Regions from separate parts of the Streptomyces sp. YPW6 genome, predicted to be linked through region 1. Evidence: riboswitches for the same ligand, from Rfam matches in the RefSeq annotation. Region 1 holds a riboswitch; the other holds the start of a gene.
What was found. Region 1 has a riboswitch for glycine ahead of gcvT (glycine cleavage system aminomethyltransferase GcvT). Riboswitches for the same ligand answer to the same signal wherever they lie in the genome.
Positions count from the first base shown of each region.

Region 2: it holds a riboswitch for glycine, as region 1 does, so the genes downstream of both, gcvP (aminomethyl-transferring glycine dehydrogenase) here and gcvT (glycine cleavage system aminomethyltransferase GcvT) in region 1, are expected to answer to the same signal.

Region 1 covers NZ_CP076457.1:1,890,495-1,894,700, reverse strand. Annotated here, with positions in the region: gene glyA (serine hydroxymethyltransferase) at 1-564, opposite strand, end outside; gene gcvH (glycine cleavage system protein GcvH) at 584-961, opposite strand; gene gcvT (glycine cleavage system aminomethyltransferase GcvT) at 1,117-2,232, opposite strand; glycine riboswitch at 2,411-2,508, opposite strand; gene KME66_RS08205 (AAA family ATPase) at 2,711-3,385, shown strand; gene KME66_RS08200 (enhanced serine sensitivity protein SseB) at 3,476-4,206, shown strand, end outside.
Region 2 covers NZ_CP076457.1:6,823,118-6,827,323, forward strand. Annotated here, with positions in the region: gene KME66_RS29965 (DNA polymerase IV) at 32-1,492, shown strand; gene KME66_RS29970 (PRC-barrel domain-containing protein) at 1,411-1,785, opposite strand; glycine riboswitch at 1,918-2,015, shown strand; gene gcvP (aminomethyl-transferring glycine dehydrogenase) at 2,207-4,206, shown strand, end outside.

The DNA of each region.
Region 1 (4,206 bases):
CCGGCGGAAGGCGGCGAAGTCCAGCTGGCGCGGGTAGGCGGACCAGCCGGCCACGATCAGCTTCGGCCGGGACTCCTTGGCGAGGCGCTCGACCTCCTCCATGTCCACGACGCCGGTCTCGTCGACGTGGTACGGGACCACGTCGTAGAGCTTGCCGGAGAAGTTGATCTTCATGCCGTGGGTCAGGTGACCGCCGTGGGCCAGGTTCAGGCCCATGATCGTGTCGCCCGGCTTCAGCAGCGCGAACATCGCGGCGGCGTTCGCCTGCGCACCGGAGTGCGGCTGGACGTTCGCGGCCTCGGCGCCGAACAGGGCCTTGATCCGGTCGATCGCGATCTGCTCGACGACGTCGACGTGCTCACAGCCGCCGTAGTAGCGGCGGCCCGGGTAGCCCTCGGCGTACTTGTTGGTGAGGACGGAGCCCTGCGCCTCCATGACGGCGACCGGAGCGAAGTTCTCCGAGGCGATCATTTCGAGGGTGGACTGCTGACGGTGGAGCTCGGCGTCGACGGCGGCGGCGACGTCCGGGTCCAGCTCGTGGAGGGAGGAGTTCAGAAGCGACATCAGGGGGTCCCTTAAGGTCTCAGTTGCCGGAGAACGCGGTGTACTCGTCGGCGGAGAGCAGATCGGCCGGCTCCTCCGCGACGCGCACCTTGAACAGCCAGCCGCCCTCGAAGGGAGCGGAGTTCACCAGCGAGGGGTCGTCCACGACGTCCTGGTTGGCCGCCGTCACCTCACCGGTCACCGGCGAGTACAGATCGCTGACGGACTTGGTCGACTCCAGTTCGCCGCAGGTCTCGCCCGCGGTCACCGTGTCACCGACCTCCGGGAGCTGGGCGTAGACGACGTCACCGAGCGCGTTGGCCGCGTACTCCGTGATGCCGATGGTGGCCACGCCGTCCTCGAGGGCCGACAGCCACTCGTGCTCCTTGCTGTACCGCAGCTGCTGGGGGTTGCTCATGACCTGAATTCTCCTGTACGCGGGGGAGTGCTGATGAACGGTGGTCTTGCGGTGTGAGACGGAGGTACGTCACTTCTGCGACGCCTGCGTGCGGTGCGAAGGGCCGGAAGCCGCGGATGACCGCCGGCCGCCCGGTCACCGGTTCTTCCGGGATATCACTTCTGGCGCTTGTAGAACGGCAGCGCGACGACCTCGTACGGCTCGTGCGTGCCCCGGATGTCCACGCCCACGCCCTCGGTGCCCGGCGCGGCGAAGGCCGCGTCCACGTACGCCATGGCGATCGGCTTGCCCAGGGTGGGGGAGGGGGCGCCGGAGGTGACCTCACCGATCACCTTGCCGTCCGCGACGACCGGGAAACCGGCGCGCGGGACGCGGCGGCCCTCGGCGATCAGGCCGACCAGCTTGCGCGGCGGGGCGGTCTCGGCGCGCTCGGCGGCGGCCTTCAGTGCCTCGCGGCCGATGAAGTCGCCCTCCTTCTCGAACTTCACGACCCGGCCCAGCCCCGCGTCGAACGGGGTCAGCGCGGTCGTCAGCTCGTGCCCGTACAGCGGCATGCCCGCCTCCAGGCGCAGCGTGTCCCGGCAGGAGAGCCCGCACGGGATCAGGCCGTGCGGCGCGCCGGCCTCGGTGAGCGCCTGCCACAGCCGCTCGGCGTGCTCGGGCGCGACGAACAGCTCGAAGCCGTCCTCGCCGGTGTACCCGGTGCGGGCGATGAGCGCGGGGACCCCGGCGACCGTGCCCGGCAGGCCCGCGTAGTACTTCAGCCCATCCAGGTCGGCCTCGGTGACGGCCTTCATGATCGCGGGCGACTCGGGGCCCTGGACCGCGAGCAGCGCGTACGCGTCCCGGTCGTCACGCACCTCGGCGTCGAAGCCGCCGACGCGCTCGGTCAGCGCGTCGAGCACGATCTGGGCGTTGCCCGCGTTGGCGACCACCATGTACTCGGTCTCGCCCAGGCGGTAGACGATCAGGTCGTCGACGATCCCGCCGTCCTCCTGGACGATCATCGTGTAGCGGGCCCGGCCGTTGCCGACGGTGGCGATGTTGCCCACCAGCGCGTAGCTCAGGAAGGCGGCGGCCCCGGGTCCGGTGACGGTGATCTCGCCCATGTGGGAGAGGTCGAAGAGGCCGGCCCGGGTGCGCACGGCGTGGTGCTCGTCGCGCTCGCTGGCGTACCGCAGGGGCATGTCCCAGCCCGCGAAGTCGGTCATGGTGGCGCCGAGCGAGCGATGCAGCGCGTCGAGGGCGGTCAGACGGGGGGGAGTGCTCATGGGCGTGGCTCCAGGGCATGACGACGTCGGGACGGAAAATCCTCCCCATCTGTCATCGGAACCTGAGAGGTTCGCCGATAGCCCCTGACGGGGTATGCCCCTTCAGGGCGCCTCTGTTCCAGAGGGCTCGGCTTGCACCTTGGGTGGAGCCGCAGGGCGACTCGCTTTTCAGATCTGCCTCATCCACGCGGTACGGGGCCTGAGAGATTCAAGGGAGGATCTTGCTCCTTCGGCGCCCGGCTCACACTGTGGCCGGAACTCTCCCGCGCGGATTCGAACGGCCGGTATGCAGTTGGCGGGGTCATCATCGCATGCATCGGGCGGAAGTGGGGGGCCGGTCTCCCCTCGGATTTCCGGAGACGTGAAGGGCGCGGTCGCGGCATGATCCGGACGACGGCTCCGGGGCCGGTTGTGCCGCATTGCCTTTTCTTTACACTTCGGAGCAGACGTGCGAAAGCCGACGGCAGGGGGATGGGCGATGACGTTGCAGCGGTCGGTACCGGCCGCGGGGGCCGCGCGCGGCGCGATCCCCGCACGGCGGGGCGCTCCCGTGCGGGAACTGCTGGAGACCCGTGCGCCGGAGGTGCGCGACCTGCGCGGGCGCCCCGGCCACGCCCCGTTCGGTCTCGATCTCACCGCCGGTGACGTCGTCGTGGTCTCCGGCCTCCCCGGCAGCGGCAAGTCCACCCTGATCCGGCGCGCCGCGCCGGGGCGGGCCATCGACTCGCAGAACACCCGTGACGCCTGGGCCGCCGCCGTCCCCGCGTTACTGCCCTACGCCCTCTACCGCCCCCTCGTCCGGGCCGCGCACTACCTCGGCCTCCGCAAGGCCCTGCGCTCCGGTCGGTCCGTCGTCGTCCACGACTGCGGCACCCAGACGTGGGTACGCCGCTGGCTCGCCCGGCACGCGGTGGCCCGGGGCCGCACCCTCCATCTGATCCTGCTCGACGTGACGCCCGAGGTGGCCCGGCAGGGGCAGCGCGAGCGCGGGCGCGGGGTCTCCGGCTACGCCTTCGCCCGCCACCGGCACGCTGTGGCCCGGCTGCTCCGCGACACCGAACAGGGCCTGCTGCCCCCCGGCTGCACCTCCGCGGTGCTGCTCGACCGCGAGGCCGCGGGGGCGCTCGTCCGGATCTCCTTCACGGACGCCTGAGCTTCCCCCCGTGCGCTGAGGTTAGGGTGCTGGCCGGAGCAGAGGGCCGCCGCGGCGCGGCCCGGGCGGTTGAGAGAGGGCACAGAGCCAGTGGACATTCCGGCACCCGCACCGGCCCACCCCCAGCAGGGGTGGCCCGCCAACGAGCTCGAAGAGGTGCTGGCGGCCTCGCTCGGCGTCCCGGACGCGGGCGGCCGCCTCGTCGAGGTGCTCGGCCGCAGCTCCGTCTGGGTACCCCTGCCGAACGGCGGCACGCCCGCCAGCGCGGACCTCGACCTGCCGATGATGGAGATCGACGGCGCGGCCTTCGTCCCCGTCTTCAGCTCGGAGGCCCAGTTCCTCAGCTGCGTCGGCAGCCACATGTCCTTCACCGTCGCGCCCGCCCGCGACTTCGCCCGCGGCCTGCCCCCGCAGGTCGGCATCGCGGTGAACCCGGGCGGCGCGGTCGGCATACCGCTGCCGCCCCCCGCCGTCGCCGAGCTCTGCCGGGCGGGCCGCACCGCCCTGGACGGGCCCGCCACCGGCGGCCGGGTCCGGCTGTTCGAGCCGGACTGGCAGCACGACCCGGTCGAATTCCTCACCGCCGTGTCCGAGGAGTTCGAGGCCACCGGAGTGGTGAGCTGCGCCCGCCGGACGCTGGCCAGCATCGAGGGCGATGACCCGGTCCTCTTCGTCGGCGTCGAGTTCGCCACCGGGGACCCGGCGGGGCAGAGCGCCTCCATGGACGCCATCGGCCGGGCGCTCGGCCGGGTCCAGGTGCCCTGGCCGGTGAATCTGGTCCTGCTCGACGTGGCCCAGGACCTCGTCGGCGACTGGATGCG
Region 2 (4,206 bases), 4.9 Mb from region 1:
GTTGTCAGTGCCGTAGGGCAGCATCGACGGTGTGAGACCCGCGCCCACCATCCTTCACCTGGACATGGACGCCTTCTACGCGTCGGCGGAGCAGGCGGCCAAACCGAGTCTGCGTGGCAAGGCGGTCGTGGTGGGCGGTCTCGGTCCCCGGGGAGTGGTCGCCACCGCCTCGTACGAAGCCCGGCGGCTGGGCGTGCATTCGGCGATGCCCACCGCCCAGGCCCGGAGGCTCGCGCCGAACGCGGCCTACCTGGTGCCCCGCTTCTCCCTGTACCGGACGGTGAGCGACCAGGTCATGGAGCTGCTGGGGCGGCTTTCTCCCCTCGTGGAGCCGCTCAGCCTGGACGAGGCCTTCGTGGACCTGGAAGCCGGCGGGACAGCCGACGACCCGGCCTCGGCCCGTGCCACGGGGGAGGGGCTGCGCACGGCCATCCGCGCCGTGACCGGTCTGAGCGGCTCCGTCGGACTCGCGGGCTCCAAGATGCTCGCCAAGATCGCCTCCGAGCAGGCGAAGCCGGACGGACTCGTCCTCATCGAGCCGGGCACCGAGCGCGAGCTGCTCGCCCCCCTGTCCGTACGCATCCTGCCGGGGGTCGGTCCGGCCACCGGTGACCATCTCCGGCGTGCCGGGATGACCACGGTCCACGACCTGGCCGAGGCGGGCGAGGCGGAGCTCGTACGGCTGGTCGGCAAGGCGCACGGCCACGGGCTCCACCGGATGGCGCTGGGGCTCGACGACCGGCCGGTGGTCGCCGAGCGGGACGCCAAGTCCGTGTCGGTGGAGGACACCTTCGACGTCGACCTGCACGACCGGGTGCGGGTGCGCGCGGAGGTCGAGCGACTGGCCGTGCGGTGCGTGGAGCGGCTGCGCGCCGCCGACCGGTCCGGCCGCACGGTGGTGCTGAAGGTGCGCCGCTACGACTTCTCCACGCTGACCCGCTCCGAGACGCTCAGAGGCCCCACCGACGACCCCACCGTGGTCCGCGAGGCGGCGGGGCGGCTGCTGGAGTCCGTCGACACCACGGGTGGCGTACGGCTTCTCGGGGTCGGCGTGACCGGGCTCGCCGACTACACCCAGGAGGACCTGTTCGCCCAGGCCGCCGACGCCCGGGAGCTCGCGCGGCGGGCCGCGGAACACGAGGCGCCGGCCGCGGAGGGCGGCGCGGAGGAGACCGTCCCGGAGCCCGCGGCGGACGGCGCCGAGCAGCTCGCCGCGCGGCGCTGGCCCGCCGGACACGACGTGCACCACGAGGAGCACGGACACGGCTGGGTACAGGGGAGCGGGATCGGCCGGGTCACCGTCCGGTTCGAAAAACCGTGGAGCGCACCCGGCCGGGTCCTCACCTTCCGGACCGACGACCCCCTGCTGCGGCCCGCCGACCCGCTGCCGCTCGTCCGCGAGCCGCCCGACTACTCCTCCTGGCCCGCCAGCCTGCCGAAGTCCCGGTCGTCCGGCGCCGCCTTCTCCGGGGGAGAGGAGTCCAGCCCGTAGTGCCGGTAGAGCTGCAGCTCCTGCTCGGGCGACAGGTGCCGGCCGACGCCGAAGTCCGGGGCGCCCTTGATCAACGCCCGGTCGAAGGGGACGCGCAGGGCGTCCTCGACGAATTCACTGGGCTCCAGCGGGACGAAGGCGTCCCTGCTGAAGAGTCCGGTGCGCACGGCCGCCCACTCGGGCACACCCGTCGCGTCGTCGAGATAGACCTCATCCACCGTTCCGATCTTGGCGCCCTTGCGATCGAACGCCTTGCGGCCGATCAGGCGGCGTGGATCGATATCCGTCTGCACGGTGCCTCCCACTGGTCGCGGACTGCTCACGGCGGTCCCTGTCGCTCCACAGCACCAGACAAATGCAGATCCGTGGTGTCGGCCACTCGAGAGCTCCGGCGCGGGGGCCGCTGGTAGGCTGGCAGTGGCTGCTGACCCCGTGCGGGAGAGTCCTCCGGTGGAGAAGCCGGAGGCGCCGAAGGAGCAACTCCTCCCCGGAATCTCTCAGGCCCCCGTACCGCACGGACGAGGTCACTCTGGAAAGCAGGGCGGATCCGTGCGGGCGCAGGCCCAAGTGGACCCGACCCTCACCGACGGTGAAAATCGGCTCGCCCCGGGCGGGCCGGTGAAGCTCTCAGGTTGAGATGACAGAGGGGGAGGCCGTCCGGGCACCCGCGCCGCGGTGCCCCTCGCAGGTCGTGACAGACCAGGAGGCCTCCACATGACCCCCCGTCGCACTCCGCTCTCCCAGCTGGAGCAGGGCATTCCGTTCGAGCAGCGCCACATAGGCCCCGATGCCGAGGCGCAGGCGAAGATGCTCGCCCAGGTCGGCTACGGCTCCCTCGACGAGCTGACCGCCGCCGCCGTGCCCGACGTGATCAAGAGTGCGGAGGCCCTGAACCTCCCCTCGGCGCGCACCGAGGCGGAGGTGCTGGCCGAGCTTCGCTCGCTGGCCGACCGCAACGAGGTCCTGGCCCCGATGATCGGCCTCGGCTACTACGGCACCTTCACGCCGCCCGTCATCCTGCGCAACGTCATGGAGAACCCCGCGTGGTACACGGCCTACACGCCGTACCAGCCGGAGATCTCCCAGGGCCGGCTCGAAGCACTCCTGAACTTCCAGACGATGGTCGCCGAGCTGACCGGGCTGCCCACCTCCGGCGCCTCCCTGCTCGACGAGGGCACGGCGGCCGCCGAGGCGATGGCCCTCGCGCGGCGCGTCGGCAAGGTCAAGAAGGGCGTCTTCCTGGTCGACGCCGACACCCTGCCCCAGACCGTCGCGGTCATCGAGACCCGCGCCGAGCCCACCGGCGTCGAGGTCGTCGTCGCCGACCTGAGCGAGGGCATCCCCGCCGAGATCGCCGAGCGCGGTGTCTTCGGTGTGCTGCTCCAGTACCCGGGCGCCTCCGGTGCCGTGCGCGCCATCGAGCCCGTCATCGAGCAGGCCCACGAGCTGGGTGCGATCGTCACCGTCGCCGCCGACCTGCTGGCTCTCACCCTGCTCACCTCGCCCGGCGAGCTCGGCGCCGACATCGCGGTGGGCACCACCCAGCGCTTCGGCGTCCCGATGGGCTTCGGCGGCCCGCACGCCGGCTACATGGCGGTCCGCGAGAAGTTCGCCCGCTCCCTGCCCGGCCGCCTCGTCGGCGTCTCCGTCGACGCGGACGGCAACAAGGCCTACCGCCTGGCCCTCCAGACCCGCGAGCAGCACATCCGCCGCGAGAAGGCCACGAGCAACATCTGCACCGCGCAGGTCCTCCTCGCCGTGATGGCCGGGATGTACGCGGTCTACCACGGTCCCGAGGGGCTGCGGACGATCGCCCGCCGCACCCACCGCTACGCCGCGATCCTCGCCGCCGGTCTGCGCACCGCGGGCGCCGACGTCGTGCACGGCGCGTTCTTCGACACCTTGACCGTCCGGGTTCCCGGCAAGGCCGCCGGCATCGTCGCCGACGCCCGCGAGCGCGGGGTCAACCTCCGCCTCGTCGACGCCGACCACGTCTCCGTCGCCTGCGACGAGACCACCACCCGCTCCCAGATCTCCGCCGTCTGGGCGGCCTTCGGCGCCGAGGGCGACGTCGAGGCGCTGGACGCCACGGTGGCCGACACGCTGCCGGAGGCGCTGCTGCGCTCCGACGACATCCTGACCCACCCGGTCTTCCACCAGCACCGCTCCGAGACCGCGATGCTGCGCTACCTGCGCAGGCTCGCCGACCGCGACTACGCGCTGGACCGCGGCATGATCCCGCTCGGCTCCTGCACCATGAAGCTGAACGCGACCGCCGAGATGGAGTCCATCACCTGGCCCGAGTTCGGCGCGCTGCACCCCTTCGCACCGGCCGAGCAGGCGCAGGGCTTCCTCACCCTCATCCGTGAGCTGGAGGAGCGCCTGGCGGAGGTCACCGGCTACGACGCGGTGTCCATCCAGCCCAACGCCGGCTCCCAGGGCGAGTTCGCGGGTCTGCTGGCCGTCCGCGCCTACCACCGGGCCAACGGCGACGACCAGCGCACCGTCTGCCTCATCCCGTCCTCCGCGCACGGCACCAACGCCGCCAGCGCCGTCATGGCCGGCATGAAGGTCGTCGTGGTGAAGACCGCCGACGACGGTGAGGTCGACATCGCGGACCTGCGCGCCAAGATCGAGCTGCACCGCGACGAGCTGGCCGTGCTCATGATCACCTACCCGTCCACGCACGGAGTGTTCGAGGAGCACGTCGCCGA